Regions from separate parts of the Bacillus sp. AK128 genome, predicted to be linked through region 3. Evidence: riboswitches for the same ligand, from Rfam matches in the RefSeq annotation. Region 3 holds a riboswitch; each other region holds the start of a gene.

What was found. Region 3 has a riboswitch for cyclic di-GMP ahead of M1D60_RS19135 (putative bifunctional diguanylate cyclase/phosphodiesterase). Riboswitches for the same ligand answer to the same signal wherever they lie in the genome.
Region 1: linked by a shared signal. The riboswitch ahead of M1D60_RS02165 (S8 family serine peptidase) and the one ahead of M1D60_RS19135 (putative bifunctional diguanylate cyclase/phosphodiesterase) in region 3 are both predicted to bind cyclic di-GMP.
Region 2: linked by a shared signal. The riboswitch ahead of M1D60_RS00435 (amidase) and the one ahead of M1D60_RS19135 (putative bifunctional diguanylate cyclase/phosphodiesterase) in region 3 are both predicted to bind cyclic di-GMP.
Region 4: linked by a shared signal. The riboswitch ahead of M1D60_RS00840 (methyl-accepting chemotaxis protein) and the one ahead of M1D60_RS19135 (putative bifunctional diguanylate cyclase/phosphodiesterase) in region 3 are both predicted to bind cyclic di-GMP.

Annotation. Positions count from the first base shown of each region.
Region 1 is NZ_CP096379.1:481,720-486,514, reverse strand. Features, by position in the region: gene M1D60_RS02175 (hypothetical protein) at 130-369, opposite strand; gene M1D60_RS02170 (S-layer homology domain-containing protein) at 617-1,921, shown strand; gene M1D60_RS02165 (S8 family serine peptidase) at 1,883-2,815, opposite strand; cyclic di-GMP riboswitch class I at 2,989-3,079, opposite strand; gene M1D60_RS02160 (S-layer homology domain-containing protein) at 3,280-4,795, opposite strand, start outside.
Region 2 is NZ_CP096379.1:89,521-94,315, reverse strand. Features, by position in the region: gene M1D60_RS00445 (Dps family protein) at 1-503, opposite strand, end outside; gene M1D60_RS00440 (phosphotransferase) at 733-1,701, opposite strand; gene M1D60_RS00435 (amidase) at 1,824-2,690, opposite strand; cyclic di-GMP riboswitch class I at 2,737-2,822, opposite strand; partial or broken gene M1D60_RS00430 (urease accessory protein UreH) at 3,102-3,368, opposite strand; gene M1D60_RS00425 (urease accessory protein UreD) at 3,483-4,301, opposite strand; gene ureG (urease accessory protein UreG) at 4,298-4,795, opposite strand, start outside.
Region 3 is NZ_CP096379.1:3,791,684-3,796,478, reverse strand. Features, by position in the region: gene M1D60_RS19140 (methyl-accepting chemotaxis protein) at 273-1,343, opposite strand; cyclic di-GMP riboswitch class I at 2,243-2,326, shown strand; gene M1D60_RS19135 (putative bifunctional diguanylate cyclase/phosphodiesterase) at 2,558-4,795, shown strand, end outside.
Region 4 is NZ_CP096379.1:172,041-176,835, reverse strand. Features, by position in the region: gene M1D60_RS00845 (GntR family transcriptional regulator) at 1-464, opposite strand, end outside; gene M1D60_RS00840 (methyl-accepting chemotaxis protein) at 822-2,543, opposite strand; cyclic di-GMP riboswitch class I at 2,664-2,746, opposite strand; gene M1D60_RS00835 (GNAT family N-acetyltransferase) at 2,924-3,598, opposite strand; gene M1D60_RS00830 (carbon-nitrogen hydrolase family protein) at 3,624-4,499, opposite strand; gene M1D60_RS00825 (WHG domain-containing protein) at 4,653-4,795, opposite strand, start outside.

The DNA of each region.
Region 1 (4,795 bases), 1.4 Mb from region 3:
GCTTTTTCACCTTAGGATTATAACGTATTAGCAGCACCTGAGGGTTGGCCAATTTATGGGATGCATATATAACAAGGTGCCAGGCACCATCCAGTTTTTGGATAGTGTCTGGCACCCAGACTCATTAATTTAGTTCTTGAAAAAATAACCTTCCTCCATCTTATTCCAGCTAAAAAAAGAAAATAAAGTTCCAATCAACATACAACCTATCCAAACCAACAGTAACTCAATCAAAGTAATTTTGATTGTAAATGTACTCACTAAGAACTTAATTAATAAGTAATCAAGTACTAAAGGAATAGATAAAACCACTCCCGACAAAATGACAAACCTACGTTTACCCATACTTCTAATTTGTCTCCAGTCCAATTAAATGATTCCTCCTCACTTTAGTTTCTTTTATCATTATGACTTATTATTATCTTATATTTATATCAATCTTCTAGGAATGATTACATTCACAATTTATGGATGGTGCCTGGCACCATGTTTCTAATATGTTTTTATACATTATAGGAAAATTATGGTAAAAATTATTTTTCATTAAAGAGGAATTTCCATAAATTATCTCGAATAAAAACATGAATAGAAAATAGAAAGTAGTCGGAGGGATTGGATGAAGAAGTTTAGCAAGAAATTATTAGGATTTATCATGGTATTCACCTTATTATTAGGTGGGTTCGCATCACCAACTTCTACAGAAGCAGAAACCAACACGGTTAGTTATGTAGCATTAGGTGATTCCTTAGCAGCAGGGCAAACTCCTTATAGATCGTTTGGAAAGGGCTTTTCTGATTTTATTGCTGATTATTATGAAACACAAAGTTCACTAGAATTATATTCTAATAAGTTTGCTGTTTCAGGTTACACGACTGAAAATGTATTAACTGATCTTGTGGACAACAAAGTAGTGGATGGGCAAAAAATAAAAGATGCTCTTCAGGATGCTAATGTTGTGACAATAACTGCAGGAGCAAACGATGTAATAAAGGCTTTAAATATTGATAGAGAAAAGGGGACAATTTCTTTTAATCTATTAGAAGTATTAAAGATCATTCAATCTGTTCAAGATAACTACAACGAAATTTTCACTGAAGTGAAAGCTGCAAATCCTGATGTTGAAGTTTATGTGTCAGGTTATTATAATCCATTTCCTTATCTACCTGAAGCACAACAAGGAAAAGTCGATCAAGCAACAATGGCTTTGAATAATGCCATTAAGAAGGTTGCTGAAGAAAATGGCGCAACATTCGTTTCATTATTTGGGCTTTTTGATGATTCTCCGTCAACATATTTACCAAATGCTGCGGATATTCATCCATCTGAGGAAGGGTATGTGTTAATTGCAGATTCATTTTTAAAAAGCATGATTATTAACAATGCTCCAAAATTTAATGATGTTCTAAATGATAACTGGGCTTATAATGAAATCTCTTTATTAGCTGGCCAAGGAATTATGTCCGGAGTAACAGCTAATCAATTTGCTCCTTTTGAACCGATTAAAAGGTCAGATGTAGCAAAAGCTCTACTTAACGTTATTCCTTTAGAACAATCCGTGCCACCTAACCCAGGTTTCTCTGATGTACCTGAATCACATGATGCCTATTATGCAATTGCTAAACTAACTCAGGCAGGAATCTTCATTAAAGCAGAAAAGTTTAATCCGGATGCTCCTTTAACGAGAGCACAGATGGCTAAAGTTTTAACGCTTGCTCTAAAATTAAATGGAACTACACCTTCTACATTTAAAGATATTACTAATGATCATTGGGCTAAATCTTATATTGATGCATTAGTTTCATCTAACATAACAACTGGTTATACAGTAGACAACACGTTTAGACCAAACTTAAAAACAACTCGATCACAATTTGCTGTGTTTCTAGTAAGATCGATGGATACGAATTATATTGTAGAATAAAAAGAGTGCCAGGCACCACCCAAATATTGGATGGTGCCTGGCACCTTTATTGCGAATAGAATCGTTACCCGATGCTGCAACTACTAAAATCCCCTCATTAGTTGCTCGATTTACGGCATCTTTAATAGCCAATGATTCCGTGTCCGTTCCTAAGCTAAGGTTGATGATATCCATGTTGTTTGTAATTGCCCAATCAATGCCTTCGACTATATCAGTTGAAACACCCGTTCCATCTGCCCCGAGTACTTTTACTGAATAGATTTGAGCATCTGGTGCTACCCCTACAATACCAACATTATTGTGTTTTGCCCCAATAATTCCAGCTACATGCGTTCCATGCCCTTGATCATCATGATAAGAGCTCGTATTATCAACTGTTGATACACCACCAGCAATAGTTAAGTCGGTATGGGCTGCGATACCTGTATCAATAACAGCAATCTTCACTCCTGTTCCCGTATACCCATCTGTAAATGCCTGAGAATTTTCGTTTACGGCTTGGAAACTCCATTGTGACTCTTCACTAGTGATTGCTTGTGTTTGAAAATCCCCCACTGTTTTAAATACTATTTCCTCTTCTACATATGCAATGTTAGGGTCTTGTTCTAATTTATTTATATCACTTTCAGTGAGTGTAGTAGTTACTGCAGAGATTGTTTCAAGTTCATTCGTTTCTCCTATCCCTTCCTGAAGAACAGCTTGTTTTCCATCCTCATTTTTGTATACCACCACTACTTTTTCTACTGTATAATCTGGTGCTAATTCACTAGCTAATACTGAAGTATTTGAAACTAGTAAAGCAGATAGTAACCCCAATGAAATGACTTTTCTATATAACCGTCTTTTTTTGAGCTTCTTGTTTCGTTGTAAATCATTAAAATGTGTTAGGCTCATGAAGAATTCTCCTTCTATCTTTAATAGGTACTAATGGAATAAGACCATGGTATTGAAGAAATGACTTAAAAAACAGGTGGGATTCTCTTGAGTTGTAATCTACCCACCTTCGTCGAAATAAAAAAATGCAACCCTTGAAATAAAGGTTGCAATGAGAAAATAGATTCCTCAACGTTTGCAACCAGACGATCATAGCTTTTCAAAAAAAGCCGTAGACTCGTAGCTTTGCGTCCCTACCTTTCGATAGGTTTGCCATTAAAAACATAAGTATATGAAGTTGTAGTTATATTAACCTATTACATAATTACTAGATAACTTTATTTAACAACACTTTAGCATTACTCGTAAATGACTAAAAAATGGTAATAACTAGCTAGTAAGGAAAGAAATATTAGTAAAAAAGGTAAAATACCAGATACCGCCCTATAAAGGTTAGTATCTGGTATAAATTAGCAGTTTAAAGTTCATTCACTATCACTAATAGTCGAATCTTGAGAGATGGTTGTTTGTTCGCCAAGGTACTCCTTTCTTTCTCCGCTCTGATTAATATAGGTTCGTCGAATCGTCTCATACTCACCTTTTGTTAAATAAAGAGTATTAATAGTTGGTGCAAACTCATTCATGGCACCTAATGCATACAGGTTAGAATGTATAGCAGCAACAAATTCTAATGCATAACCACTTGTTGACATGTTAAATTGAATCTTTGCAATTTCATTTGAGGTAAAGTCTACTAACCCGTTTATACTAAGATCCTTGTTTCTCTCTAGGAAGTTATACGATGCATTCTTACCCTTTGCTGTATATTGTACATGATAAGAACCCTTCGGTACTTTTGTATTTGGATAAGTCAGAATGCTAAAGAGACTGTTTCCACTACGATCAACCGGGAGTAATGAAATAAATTCTTGTTCCATTTCATTATTAGTATAAGGATGTGATATTTCTAAGACCGTGTGCATTCCTCTTACGTCCATTTCTTTTACTGTTCCGTTAAGAATTTCATCTGCAGTGAATTCTCCAATATAGAGGACACCAGAATTTTCAATTGTAAAATAATACTTCTCAAAAGTTACTTCACCAAAGTTAGTAAAATCCATTCTAATCTCACCATTTTTAATTGAATAGTCAATGGTTGGATTTATAGAGGACCCAAAAACGCCATCTTCTTCTGTATAAGGGAATTGTTGAATATGAACGAATCCGTCCTTGATATCTGCACCTTTGAATATATATATACCTGAGCCAGGCTCCACTTCTATTGTTGGTGCGCTAGCTTCTCCACCCACTTTTTCAATATTACCTTTAACCAATTCGTAATCTTCTACAACCTCTTCTGCTCTAGCTCCTTCTGGGAGTATTAAATCCACTATTTTAGCCAAATCACCCAATGTTATTTTAGAGTTAATGGAACGTGTTTCAAATTTGTCAATCGTTCCCGCTGTTTCTATATTAATTTGAGTATCAGAAAGGATTGTTGCCTTCTGAATATTACCCTTACCTTTTAGTAGAAACGATTCTTTAGTTGAAACGGATAGTTCATTTACTGAAGCATCAATGGTAACTTCGTTTGCTCCTTCTTGAATCACAACCTTTGGAATAACTATACTCGAATCAGCTTTTATTCCAGTATTAGCATACACATTAAAAACTTGAACCGAAGTGGTTCCTAGTGTTTCAATAACCGCTCCTTCTTTCTTTACTTCTAATGCCTTTAATTTTGTATTTACAAACGTTATAGTAGTGTGTGAAATTGATTCAGATAAAACATTATAAGCGAATGAACTAGAGATTGTTGTACCACTGTGTATGGTAGATATAGTTGCCACTCTATCAGATAGTAATGTGTTTCCCTCTACTATAACTGTATCTGCATAGAAACTATTCTTAACATCCACCCCAATCACTAAATCTCCCAATATAGTAAGGTTCTTAACTGTGATATAGTCACCGCTTATAATAAGATCCCCGCTAAAACTA
Region 2 (4,795 bases), 1.0 Mb from region 3:
TTTCTCATCATTCCTTGAATTTTTATTTCATGCTCCAGGTCATTACGTAAAAAATCACGCATGGTATAGCGACCTTCAGCTTCATGCTTAATATAGGATATCTCATGCTGTGTGACTGGATGTGCAGTTGGTACCACCCCAAGCCTTGCTACCCGCTCACCAACCATATCTATATGTTTTTGCGTGACTTCAATATGCTCATCAAGGATATGATGAAGACTTCCGAAAGACTCTGCACCTTCTGTTAACCAATGGTGCTTCGTATATTGATGTAGAGCCACATTTAATGCACATAAATGCTCGTCTAGCATTAGTCCCATCTCTAATCGGGTATCGACTGGAAGACTTATTCCTGACCCTTCTTGACGTGCAGTTCTTGGTTCCTGACGTAAAATCATTTCATCACTATGTTGATTCATATGTCCTGGCATATTCGGATCAAATCCAGATTTAGAAAGCTTAAATTCTCCTGGTGAAAAACCATTACCACCCTGTGTTTGCATCTCATTTCCCCTCTTTTCTTAATAAATAATTGTAAAGGAGTATGTGAAACATGAAACGTCTCCTAACATCAATACTTTCCCCTTTATTCATATCGTTCAATATGCTAATTACTGTAAAGGCAAAGGACCCTCACATTACAAGGGTTGCTAACACCAAGACTGCAAAGCTACACTAAAATCAAAAAAAAAAGCTGATCCAGTGGATAGCTTTCTTCTAATAACAAATACTTTATATTAGTTGTGTTGTTGTTAATTCTGACAAACACTGCTGAAGACTTAAGGTTGTTTCACTTAATTGATTCAATAAAGATTCCTTCGGCCATTTTAGTTCTTTTTCTTCAAGGTCCTTCCATATTAAAAGTAGCATCCATATGGAAAATGCTGATGCATATAGGTAGTATCTATTTTTAAAGTTTTGTTTCTCTTTCTCTTCTGTTAATTGACCCATTTGATTGAGATAATGAGCTAGCACCTGATTTCTTAATTGACTAGTTATTTCATTCTTCGGAAATATAGGATGAGATAGATCAATTAGATGATAAAGATCCCAATAGGGAGAATTCAAGTGAGCATGTTCCCAATCTAAAACATACATCTTATTTAAAGAAAACGCATAATTACCAAGGTGTAAATCACCATGCGAAAAAACTTTTTCTGTTGAAAACTCCTGTTGATTCAGTAAATTATATAAGTGTTCAATTGTATCCATAGAAATACTTAAAGTATTCAGCTTTTGACTAATTACATTCTTATTACTAATGATATGGCTAATCATGTCCTCAATTAATGGCTTTGGCCCGTTTAGTCCTGTTAATTCTGCTCTATCTATAGATATTCCATGCCACTTTGCCATTAGATTCGTAACCTCTAATAAGGTCTCCTCATTATATGCATGCTGCAATGTTCCTAAATCCTCAATGATATACCAGTTTAAATAAGGTACATTATGAAGGGAATAGGAGAGAATCTTAGGATACATAGTTGGGTTTATGGATGTAAGGATATTCGTTTGAATCCAAATTTCTTTCCCTAACTGGTCATTATTTGTCAGCGGTTTAAAAATATAACTCTCTGTAGGAGTTATATAAATGCGCTCGACATACCTACCATTCATACCTTTGTAAAGTATTTCTCTTTTATATAACATTTCACTATTGAGTTCACCAGTTGGCAATACCACTTGATTTAATACGTTCAATTTTCATCATCTCATTCATTTTCATATCGTAACTATTGTCATTATATAATATCAATCTATTCCTATTCCTCTTTTAACAACAAAAAAATCCCAAAAATTCTTGGGATTCTAATCCTGCTTTATTATTGCTTCATTTCCATCCAGCTGCCAACATGGTGAATGGCAATTCCACCATATGCTGAATAGCTTGAATAATGGCGTTCAACGGCTTCCAGCTCTTGCTTCATATAGGCTTCTCCTTCTTCATAAAAGGAAATTTGGTCGCCCTCTTGGGTTTGTCCCGTTTCTACGCCAACCACGACAGGTTTTTCATATTTAGCTCCATAGGCGATTTCATTGCGGACAATCTCAATGATACTAGATGCTGAATCACGATAAGCCATGAGGGTAACACCATCTACTTTAGAAATGATCCATTCAGCTAGAATGCCTTTACCATACAAATTCTTATAGGTTATTTCATCAAACCAAAATGGCAGATCCATTTCTAATGGAAGCTGTAAAGCATCTGTCCTCGTTTTTGCCTTTAAAATGAGCTCTTGAAATTTTTTAATGGTGGTAGCTTGATTTGAAGTCCACCCGCTATACAAGTATGGCTCTACATCTAAGTGAACACCTGAAAATTTTTGTGAATCGGTAGATCCTGTTTGGTAATTTCCAAGCCAGTTCAACGTTCTATTTTGTTCGATATATCCTTTCGGTGCAACCCAAGATGGTGCCCCGTCTAAAGCATATACACGAATTCCATGTAGCGATGCCTTTTCAATAAAGCTTCTGTAAACTTTCATCTGTAGATCACGATCAATTTGGATATACACCTTATTGACCTGTTTACTTTTTAAAAACTCAAGGGTACCTGCTTCATCATTTACAAGCATCCATGGGTTCCATAGCCAAGTAGCCTGATCCTTTGTGGAGGCTTCTGTGTTTACCACTGTACTAAAAGTTAAAACAAAAATACTAAGCATCATTACTAGAATTTTTTGCATAAAAAAAAGTCCTCCATTCTGAAGCCCAAGGCCCCTAGAATGAGAACCTGGCAACCTGACGACCGTACGCAGCTGCGTTTAGGCTCATGGCTTTGCGTCCTTCCCTTTCGGTGAAGTTTGCCTTTTCAGTTAATTTGTTACCCTCATTATATTCTATCAATGGAGATTCGTATATTGTTTTTTAGCGGTTTCAGATGCTATAAAATTTGGAATTATTCAGCCTATCAACCTAGTCAGTTGATTCCGTTACAGGTATTCGCTTTCCGCGGGCGGTCTCGTGAGCCTCCTCGGCGCTCTGCACCTGTGGGGTCTCTCTCAACACGCTTCTCCCGCAGGAGTCTCATACCTTTCACTCCAACAACTTCAATTAAATTGGTTATTGTTTCAATACCCATTATAAAAGAACTTCTTCTATTGAACCCATAGTTTAAACAAGCCTTCTGTTACTCCTAGGTTGTACATATAATACACTCCAAATACGGCACTGATTACTCCCGTTGCTTGGGTAAATAGTTTGTTTATGCCTAGTTTTTTGGAGCTTAATATGAATGGTATTCCTAGAATGGTGGTGAAGCCTAGCATGCCTATAATGGTGCCGACTCCAAATATAAGTATGTAGAAAATACCTTCCCACATTCCATTTACTGTGCTCATTGTTAATAAAATCATGGCGGCACTTCAAAAGAGCAACTCTCTTCATGTAGAGTAGAGCCTTACAACTAGGGTAAAAATGCGGTTTTTGGGATTTTTATAAAACAACAATCTATACAAAAAAACAGCCTTTCCAAACCACTAATACTTACGCAGGCTGAGAAGTTCTTTTCCGAGCAGTTCCTTTCTAGCAAATAGATGAGCTTTTCCTATAAGTCCTTCTATTACTCTAGTATTCATACCGAGGATACGAACTACGATTCCGTTTCCCGGTACTGTAGTTAGACCGACTCTAGCAATCGTTTGATCATCAACCGATAAAAATTCATATAGTGAGTGAAGAAAACTTTTATTAATCAATGGATGAAATATCACGAGTGTTCCCACATGGGTGTATCCTTCCATCTGCATAATTCCCGTCATGTCTTGATCCGGTTCTAGTAATAGATGATCAAATAAAACGAGCTTCTCCTCTTTGTACACCTTTAATTTAGAACGAATCCAATCATATCGGAAATAGCTCCCATCCTCTGCCCAACCTGGTGTAATAATTTCGCTATAAATCAAACAGGCACTCTCTTTTAAATAGACGCTTGTTTCCTGAATAAACCGGGAATTTTCATAAGCGATGAGCGGATCTGGTACAAACTCTAGTACACTATTCTTGCCAAGCTTTATATTCATCATTTGAAGAACCGGCTTACGGACAGTCTTATATACCTTAGTTGATGATTGGGTAGTGACTGAGAGTTCCGCTCCGTCCTCTAGAGTAAGATTCGTCAAATACGTGTCACCATCTACATACCCACCCCCAACATGAATGAGATAAATGGACGGGGAGTGATCCTCAATATAGACTGGACGCGTAATTTTAAAAGCTCCCTCATAATAGCAATCTGAAATCATCGTTTTATCACGACGATTCCTTGCCGTTAACTCTAGTACACCGGTATGACTCATGATTCCAATCCGATGAGTAGAGCCTGCTTTTTAATCCATTCGACCACCTGTTCTAAACCCGTTTCGTCTTTTAAGTTAGTAAAAATATAAGGTCGATTTCCTCTTGCTGCTATCGTATCCTTCTCCATAATTTCTAAGCTCGCACCAACATATGGGGCAAGGTCGATCTTATTGATGATAAAGAGGTCAGACTTAATCATCCCTTGACCACCTTTTCGAGGAATCTTCTCACCTTGAGCGACATCGATAATATAAATAGAGAAATCAACTAGTTCAGGACTAAAGGTTGCGGCCAGGTTATCCCCACCACTTTCTACAAAAATCAACTCAACATCAGGATGCAATTCCTTTAATTCTTCAATGGCTGCAAAGTTCATCGAAGCATCTTCTCGAATCGCTGTATGTGGACAGCCTCCGGTTTCCACACCGATGACTCGGTCTTCTGGTAACACTCCATTTGTTATTAAAAATTTGGCATCCTCTTTTGTATAAAT
Region 3 (4,795 bases):
AATAGAGGACTCAGTGTCCGCACCGAATTCTAGGAGGCCCCTCAGTGTAACTTTTTACGTCCCTTATATGGCTTCATTTTGTGAAACTCTAGCTGGGGTGTGTAGTTACCAGTAGAACCGTCCGAGCCTGGGATAAGTATATAAACAAACGAGCCTCTTGAATTGATTCTAAGGCTCGTTTGTTATACTAGGTGACATATTTGATCCCGAAAAATAGTTTACATATCAGAAATGTCTACTTTTTCACTGGTCTCAAACCGTCCCCCGGTCTTCTAAAATTTAAATTTATTCACTTGTTCTTGTAAATCCTGAGCTAGTTTGCTTAGAGTCTCTGCTGATGCAGAGATTTCCTCCATTGAGGCTGTTTGTTCTTCTGCTAATGCGGCAACAGTTTGTGTTCTTGCTGTAGCATTTTCAGATATTTCGTTTACTGACTCAAATGATTGGGTTACTTGATTTGCACTTGCTGCCATTTGTTCTGATACGGCAGATACCTCTTCAACCTGATTAGCAACATTTTGAGCAGACTTTAAAATATCTTCAAAGACAAATCCTGTTTTTTCGATAATGCTTACTCCAGTAACGACATCCTCTGTTACAGTTTTCATTTGTTCAACTGTGGATAATGTGTCTGACTGGATCGATTGAATAAGCTGAGTGATTTGTTGAGCCGATTGATTGGATTCTTCTGCTAGTTTCCTTACCTCATCTGCTACAACCGCAAATCCTTTTCCGTGTTCTCCAGCTCTTGCTGCTTCTATTGCTGCATTTAGAGCTAGAAGATTTGTTTGTGAAGAAATATTAGTAATGGCACTTACAATCTTTTCTATTTCTTTGGAACGTTCATCTAAGGTTTGAATCGATTTTGCCGTTGTATTCACGTTAGTTTCGATGGCCTTCATTTGTGAAACAGCTTCGTGGATACTATTTGTACCAGCTTCAGACTTAATGGTCGTTTCTTCAGAAGCTTTTGCTACAGCAGATGAGGTGTTTGCAATAAGCTGAATTCCATTGGCAACCTCGTCTAAAGCTTGATTACTTTCTTGAACCTGCTTTAATTGTACATCAGCACCACTCGATATTTCATCTATAGACGTGGCTACTTGTTGAGTCGCATTCGTTGTTTGTTCAGCACTAGCTAGAAGCTCCTGTGATGATGCTGCAACATTTTCACTTGCCTGATTTACAGAGAATAATAGATTTCTAAGACTATCATGCATTGCAATGAAGGAAAGAGTTAATCGACCAATTTCATCCTTTGATTTAGGTTGAGTCACTTGAATATTTAAATCTCCTGTTGCTATTTGCTCAGCAAATGCAGTAAGTGACGCAAGTGGCTTCATTTTCATAAATAGCAATACAAATGTAACAATTATTGCAATTAATACTAATAGAGAAGATATAACTAGCCCTGCTATTCCCAAATCAACACGGTTGATGGCGTTAGCAACCTGGCTTGCAGTCCACTTCTCAAGCTTCTCTTTAAACTCATTTAAAGGCTCGGCAATAAATTGTTTCCCAGCCTCGTACTCATTGCTGTAAACTATGTACCTAGCACGATCTAAATCACCTTTCTCAACTTCTGCCATGGCCTTTTCCTCTAATGCAATTAAAGCATTTGAGTTTTCAGCAGCCTGCTCGACAAGGTCTAACAGTTCCTTAGGTATCTTTAATTCCTGTAGTCGGTTAACAACCTTTTCCCTTGTCTTAGTCTTGTTCACTTCTGTCCGATAATTATCATAATGATTCCTTTTCCCGAATTGAGTGTATGCTCTAACTTCATTCGTCAAGTAATCAGAGGCTCCTTGTAACTCTACAACTAGCGCTGCAATCTCTTTGTCCACCTTTTGTGCTTGTTCTTCTTGATCTATACTTGTAAAAAGTGAGTATAGACTCCATCCAGTAAAAGCAAATAAAATCATTATTACAATGGCTGTTCCTCTTAACAATGTTCTAATATTCATATCTAGTCTTTTCATGAGATCCTCCTGGTGTGATAAAATATACATTATTATATCGACATAGATTTACAAATTTCGATAGTTACTTTAATTTTATCTCGTCTGTATGGGGATTACGTTTTATTAGTTCATGCTTCTATTTGAAGTAAATCATCTTTTATAAAAAGACTACTCATTCTCTGATGATTCCGAAAGATCCCTGTCACTCCCTATATTAAATCTATGTAAAAAATGTCGAATGAACACCTCAATCCTAGTGAACTTATGGTATAATTTTACTAGATTGATAAAGGCAAACTTGTTGAAAGGCAAGGACGCAAAGCCCAAGGACCTACGGTTTATACTATGGTAGCCTGGCTACCGAAGAATAGATCGACCTGTAAAGGTGAATGAGATTCTTCTCGTTCACCTTTTTTTGTGACTTTTTTACCAGTTCCCATAAGATATGAAGTTGAACTAAGAATGAAGAATATAGAGTTTGACATAAGCAGCTTATAACCAATCATCTTGAGGTGTGAAATTGACTTGACTGAAGGTGCGCATCTGCGAGGAGAAGAAGTAAAGTATTGTTTTGTGCCGAAGATAGGAGCGAGTCAATGTTTAACCTAGTCATATATTTAAGTTTATGCTGCATTCTATGCGTTACATTGCTGAATATGAATATGCATTTAACCAACTCTTCTGCTGGGAAGAAAATGCCTGAGATTTTATATACCTTTATTTTAGCTACTATATGTGGGTTTATTATAACGATCATTCCATATATGGCCCTTCTAGGTAATAAAATCATTGAACTATCAAATGAAAATTTAATGCTTACTTTTAAAAATGGTATTTACACCTTCTTATTTTGCTTCATTAGTTTTCTTCTCTTAAGTGGTATTGGAAAAGTTGCCGTAAAGCCTTCTAAAATTGAAACGAATAAGAAGAAAGGCATCCTTCCTTATTTAATGTTAAGTATTGGTGTTGCTGCCTTTATATTGTTTTATATTATTTATTTAATTGAAGAAGTGTACTCTATTTCCATTGATATTAATAGTGAGTATGTTTTTTATGTGGTCATCCTATTAACGACTTCCATTTATAATATAGCAAGGATATTTGAACATCTTCATATTGATCGATTAATGATTAATAGGAGTTTAACTTATACAAAAACTTCTTTATTTTTTACGATTTTTAGTATTTCATTTGGTTCGATTCTTTATATGTTTATACAAGGACTTTATCAAAATATAAATTTCTCGGTGACAATTATTGCTATCACTAGCTTAATATTATTGTTTATCATCACGGTTAACTATATTGAAAACCAAATGATTTACCAGCATGGTATGCTTGAGAATCAAAATTTGAGACTCAACATAAATGAACAGCAGTTTCGCTCTTTGTTTCAATACAATCCAGATGCTATTTTTAATTTAGATTTGGAAGGAAATTTTAAGGAAGTAAATCCTTCCGCGCTACCTTTAACCGGCTACACCTTAGAAGAAATTCTTAAGTTGAATATAAGGGATTTATTGTTCCAAGAGGAAACTTTAAAATTGACTACCTTTCTTCATGAGATTTTAAAAGGGAGCAGTGTTAGTTTTGAAACCTTTATCCTTAATAAGAACAAGCAGTTAGTCAATCTAAATGTAACAGCAACGCAAATAAAAGTAGATGATTCCATTACAGGTATCTATGCAATCGTTAAGGATGTAACGGAACAAAATAAAGTCCAAGAGAAGGTGAACTACCTAGCTTACCATGACGAGCTTACTGGACTTTTAAATCGAAGAGGAATTTATAAAGAAGTGGAAGACCAAATTAACAAGAAGTTACCGTTTGCGACTGTCATTATTGATGTGGATATGTTCAAGGACATCAATGATCATCTCGGTCATGCTGCTGGGGATACATTGCTCAAGCTTATTACAAAGAGGCTACAATATACAGTTGAACGAAAAGGATTCATTGCTAGACTGGGAGGAGATGAATTCCTGATTTGTATACCTGAAATCACAGATACTATAGAAGTGAGGAAAACGATAGAAGCTATTCAAACCGCAATGAAACAACCGTTTAAAATTGAGGAAGAACAGAAGGAAATCACATTAAGTATTGGAATCTCTTATTATCCAAATGATGGAGAAGACTATCATACATTAATTAAACATGCGGACATGGCTATGTATGTTGCAAAAAAAGCTGGACGAAATAGTTATTCAGAATATAAAGCATCCTTAGAAAAAGATATGCTATCGAAGATTAAGATGTACGAAGAATTAAAGATTGCGATTGAAGAAGAACAATTTGAACTCTATTATCAGCCTAAGCATAGTGCGAGAGATGAAGGAATAGTTGGTGCAGAGGCACTTATCCGTTGGCAGCATCCTATAAAAGGCTTTGTTAGCCCGGGAGACTTTATTCCTTTAGCAGAGGCAACCGATTTAATCATCCCATTAGGCAACTGGATTATGAAAGAAGCCTTAAGACAATTTAAAGATTGGGAAAAGGAGTTCCCGAAGGACTTTCAACTATCCGTAAATATCTCGCCAAAGCAATTTATTGCAGATAATTTTATTCCATTTTTGCTTAGGAGCATAGACGAATTTTCCATTCCTCCAGAAAAAATAGATTTAGAAATTACCGAGAGCTTAGCTATTGAAAATACAGAACTAACAAGAGAAAAAATAAATCTATTAAAAGACTTTGGATTCCAAATTACAATGGATGACTTTGGTACAGGATATACGTCCTTAACCTACTTGTCTAAGTTTCCCCTAGATCGGATTAAAATTGATCAATCCTTCATCCGGGACCTAGCCAGTAACAAAAATCATGCAGCGATC
Region 4 (4,795 bases), 1.1 Mb from region 3:
ACCTCTGATTCTGGAAAAACCGTTGTGGTAATCGAAATTGGTTTTCCATCGATATACCTTAGAATTTCAAGACGATATACAAACTCATTACCTTGTAAAGCTAGCTGCTCTTTCTCATTTGGAGTCGGTTCACCTTTTTTCCAATCTAGCAGTTTGCTTTTATGCTGAATTCCTTGACTTTCCATATTTTCAGAGAAACGAGTTTGAGACGACAATACATACAATATAGGTTTAGGTATCTGGTTGACATAGCAGCCCTTACCTTGTAAAGGAGTCACCCATCCTAGGTTAGTAATTCTAGCAATTGCCTGTCTCACTACATGCCTATTCACATTGAACTGACGGCAAAGCTCATTTTCGGATGGGATCTTTTGATCCACTTCATAAACACTTGAACGAATATTATGAATTAAGAACTCAGCAATTTCTAAATGCTGAAGAGGCTCCTCCCGAATTTTCGTCATTCTCTCTCCCCTTTCATCTGCTTACAAAACTTATACTAACTTGTTAACAAGTTAGTATGGTTAAGCTGTTGTTAAAAACTCATAAAGTTAAATGGGATTTGTACATATATGGAAAACATTTCATCCCCTTTTTTACAATTCATTTACACTTTAGACAATCAACTCCAAATAGGTAATTGCTGACTCACAGGTTAGTTACGAGAACCAAGCTAGAAAATGCGATCAGCAATTAGGATTCACAATATGATTAGGTAAACAAGAACCATCGAAAGTTTATTAGTTTGTAAAAATTTACAACAAAAAAACCCTTACCAGTATTCCTGATAAGGGGGTTGGTGTTATCTACTAACTTCCAAATTAAAGCTTAAATCGACTTACGAGCACCTGTAACTCTTCTGACATGGATGCTAGTGCCTGTGCGGAAGCAGTGATTTCTTCCATAGAGGCTAGCTGTTCTTCAGCAGATGCTGCCACTTCTTCTGAACTTGTTGTGTTAGATTGTGATAGGCTAGCAATCTCATTTGCAGAAGCAGAAACCTCTTGGATGCTAGCAGAAATTTCTTCAACGGTTGCTGTTACTTCTTCAACCTGAGGTGTAATATTTCTTGTACTTTCTAATATAACGTTAAATTTGGCAGATGTTTGCTCAGAAACCTTCACACCATTTTCTGCGTTATTCATCACTTCACTCATGATTTTTACCGATTCGGAAGTATCCTTTTGGATCAGTGTGACAAGGTTTCCGATATTTTGTGTGGATTGTTTTGATTGTTCGGCAAGCTTTCTGACTTCATCAGCTACTACCGCAAATCCTTTACCATGCTCACCAGCTCGAGCTGCTTCAATCGCAGCATTTAAGGCTAAAAGGTTCGTCTGTTCAGCAATAGCCGTAATGACGTTTAAGATTTCACCAATCTCTTTAGAGCGCTCTGATAATGTGCCGATCACCTGATTAGAACGATTAACGGATTCATGAATAAACTTCATTTGCTTCAGGTTTTCACTAACAATTTTCCCACCATCCTCTGCTTCTGCATTCGTTTGTCTAGATAGCTCAGACACAACCGAAGCACTTTCAGAGATTCTTACTACTCCTTCTAACACTTCTTGTAAAGCAGTGGAGTTTTTGTCCATCTTCCTAGTTGTTACATCTGCTCCACTAGCAATCTCTTGGATTGAAGCAGAAATGGTTTCAGTTGCTCGACTAGATTGCTCGGCACTTGCATTAAGCTGTTCGGCCGAAGCTGCCACCTGGTCGGCATTATTCGCAATACTACCAATCATTTCACTTAGATTGTTAGTCATTCGCTCAAAGGATTGATTTAATTCATAGATTTCATCTTTACTTTTTATGTTTATTTTTTCTACATTTAAGTCCCCTGAAGCTACCAATCCTACTACTTTACCAAGTTGGACAATTGGGTTTGCTATGAATCTAGAGATGATAATTCCGGCACTAATTGCTAATAATGCCGCAATAGAGCTAAGAATTAACACTTGTGTCACAGCTGCTTGAGACTTTTCTTTTGTTTCAGCTACTTTATTTACTAAGATATCGTCCGTCAACCACTTTTGAAAGGACTTTGTCTGTTCGATTAATTTATCACTAGTAGGTAAAAGTTGTTCTTTTCCATCCTTAATAGCTTGGTTTCTGTTTGTGTAGATGGAAGATAAGATTCGATTGGCATTTATACTAAACTCTTGATTAGAGTTTTCGATTTCATCTAAACGATCCTGTGTTTCCTGTAAAGTACCTAACTCTCTTGCTCTTACTATTAATTCATCAATCGAAGCATTGGCTTGATTCATCACTTCGATATAATCAGAATCTACGTACAGTAAGTATGCTGTATATGAACTCAACTGAACTTCCGTATGATACTGAATTTCTTGAGAAATAGACCTAATTTCAGATACCCTGTCTATCAAATAATCATATGCTTCATTCGTTTCTTTCATATTTTGGAATGAGGAAAAAGAGGCTAAACCAAAAATCAAAGTAACCAATATAAAACTACCAATAAGTTTTTGTTTAATGCTTATTTTCTTGCTAAATCTTTGCTGCATCTTTCGGTTCATGATGAGTTCTCCCTTTGCGATTTAGTATTCTAAATTAATTTCTTTGCTGCTCTGCCATTTCAGCATAAAAAAAGGCAAACAGAATTATCTCTGTTCACCATTATGGATCAGAAAATTATTCTTGGCGGCTAGGCTACCATAGCATCTACCTTAGGTCCTTCGCTTTGCGTCCTTATTTTTCAATAAGTTTGCCTTTTTCAATATTTTTAATGTAGTGCTAAATTTCACTATATCACTATATCATATATTAGTTAAAAGTACCTACATTTTTATGTCCGTTTTAAAAATTTTCAAGGAATAAATACCCACATCTATCATTTTCCAAAAACCACTAAAAAACCCCTTATTTGCTTTATATGCTAATAAGGGGTTCTGATTTTTTATAATGGTTGTAAAGCTACTGTATCTTTCTTCCTTAGCTCTTCTACCATGCTTAGCCATTCTGCTGGCTTATCTGGTAGTACTGAGTAATAAGTAGAAAGGAAATCAACTACTAGAGATGCTGGTAGTTCAGTTAGCTCTTCACTCATTGGCATGAAGCAAAGGTCTAAACCAGATACGGCTGCTCCATTGTTTTCCCATGAAGGGTGGACATATTTAAAATCTAGACGTTGGTAGCCTAGGTGTGATAATACTTCACGACGAACGAATGGATTCATCATGGGAACCCCACCGAAATCAAAGTCCTCTTTTTGATAAGGATCATAGATTTCAGCAAACATACCTTTAAGCTGCTGGCCACCATTTTCGGCAGCAAGCTTCTGAAGGTGAGATAAACGATTATTAGCCAAGAAGCGTCCTAGGCTTAGCCCCGCTTGACTTACGATCGTGAAATCAGTCATTGCTACATTCCACTGTGGATAGTAGCGGTACTCCGTGATTCCAACCACCTTACCTTCATGAACAGCCACATATACAAAAATAGCTGGATCCTCTAACGGCTCTTTCCAAAGGGAGAATTCTAGTACCTCTTCTGGAGGAAATACTTCTTTCATTAGATCGTGTAATTGCTTAAATAATGGATCGTCTATACTTTGAACTCTTACATATTCCATTGTTTAAATCTCCTTCTCTGGTAGATTATCCGTTAATTTTAATATCGTGCCAATCTGTATAAAGGTCTGTTCTGCGATCTCTCCACGTTGTAACCGATCCTTTTTCACGAACTTCATATAAAAGGCTTAAATCTAAATCTGCCGTTACAAGCATGTCATTATTCAACTCACCTTCAGCTAACAAACCTTGCGGTGGGAATGGAATATCGTTTGGCGTAATGATTGCCGCCTGACCAAAATTCGCTCTCATAAAATCAACAGTTGGTAGGGAACCGACTGTTCCCGTTAATACCACATACACTTGGTTTTCAATGGCACGTGCATGACTTGTGTAACGAACACGGTGGAAGCCGTGACGGTCATCTGTACAAGAAGGAACGAAGATTACATCTGCTCCTTTTGCTTTAGCAATTCGAACAATTTCAGGAAACTCTATATCATAGCAGGTTAAAACTGCGATTCTTCCTTTTTCAGTGTCAAACACTCTAAAATCATTACCCGCAGCCATATTCCATTCGTGTACCTCAGTTGGTGTAATATGAAGCTTTGCTTGCTCCTCCACACGACCATCTGGGTAAAATAAATGTGCAACATTGTATAACTTATCATCTCTGTTGATCACATGAGTACCACCAATAATATGCATCTTGTGAATTAAAGCTAATCTAGTAAATAACGTAATATATTGTTCAGTAAAACCAGGAAGCTCATTAATGGTTAAGCCTGTTCCATGATTACTGCCAATTGATAAAAGCTGTGTCGTTAAAAACTCAGGGAACAATACAAACTCTGAACCATATTCAGCTGCTGTTTTTACGTAATGTTCACATTGTGCAGCAAATTCCTCAAAAGACTGAATGGTATGCAAGTGATACTGAACTGCAGAAACACGATATTTCATCTATCTACCCCTCTCAAAAACAATTTAATTTGATTATAAACATTTCACATGAAATCTCAAGGGATATTGCTCAAATACATTAAATTCCACACATTTTAACCCTTTAAAGCAGTGGGGGCCAGGCCCCCACCGCTTTAAAGTACTAAACACTCTCTATATTTTCATTGAATATAATCCTGCAAGAAAGGTTTTGATTAGGAGATGTAGGCTTTTGTCTAGGTCTACGGGTAGGCCGAATGCTTGTTTTTGTTCGAGGGAGGCAAATCCGTGGAGTAGGCTTCGTAAGCCTCGTACGG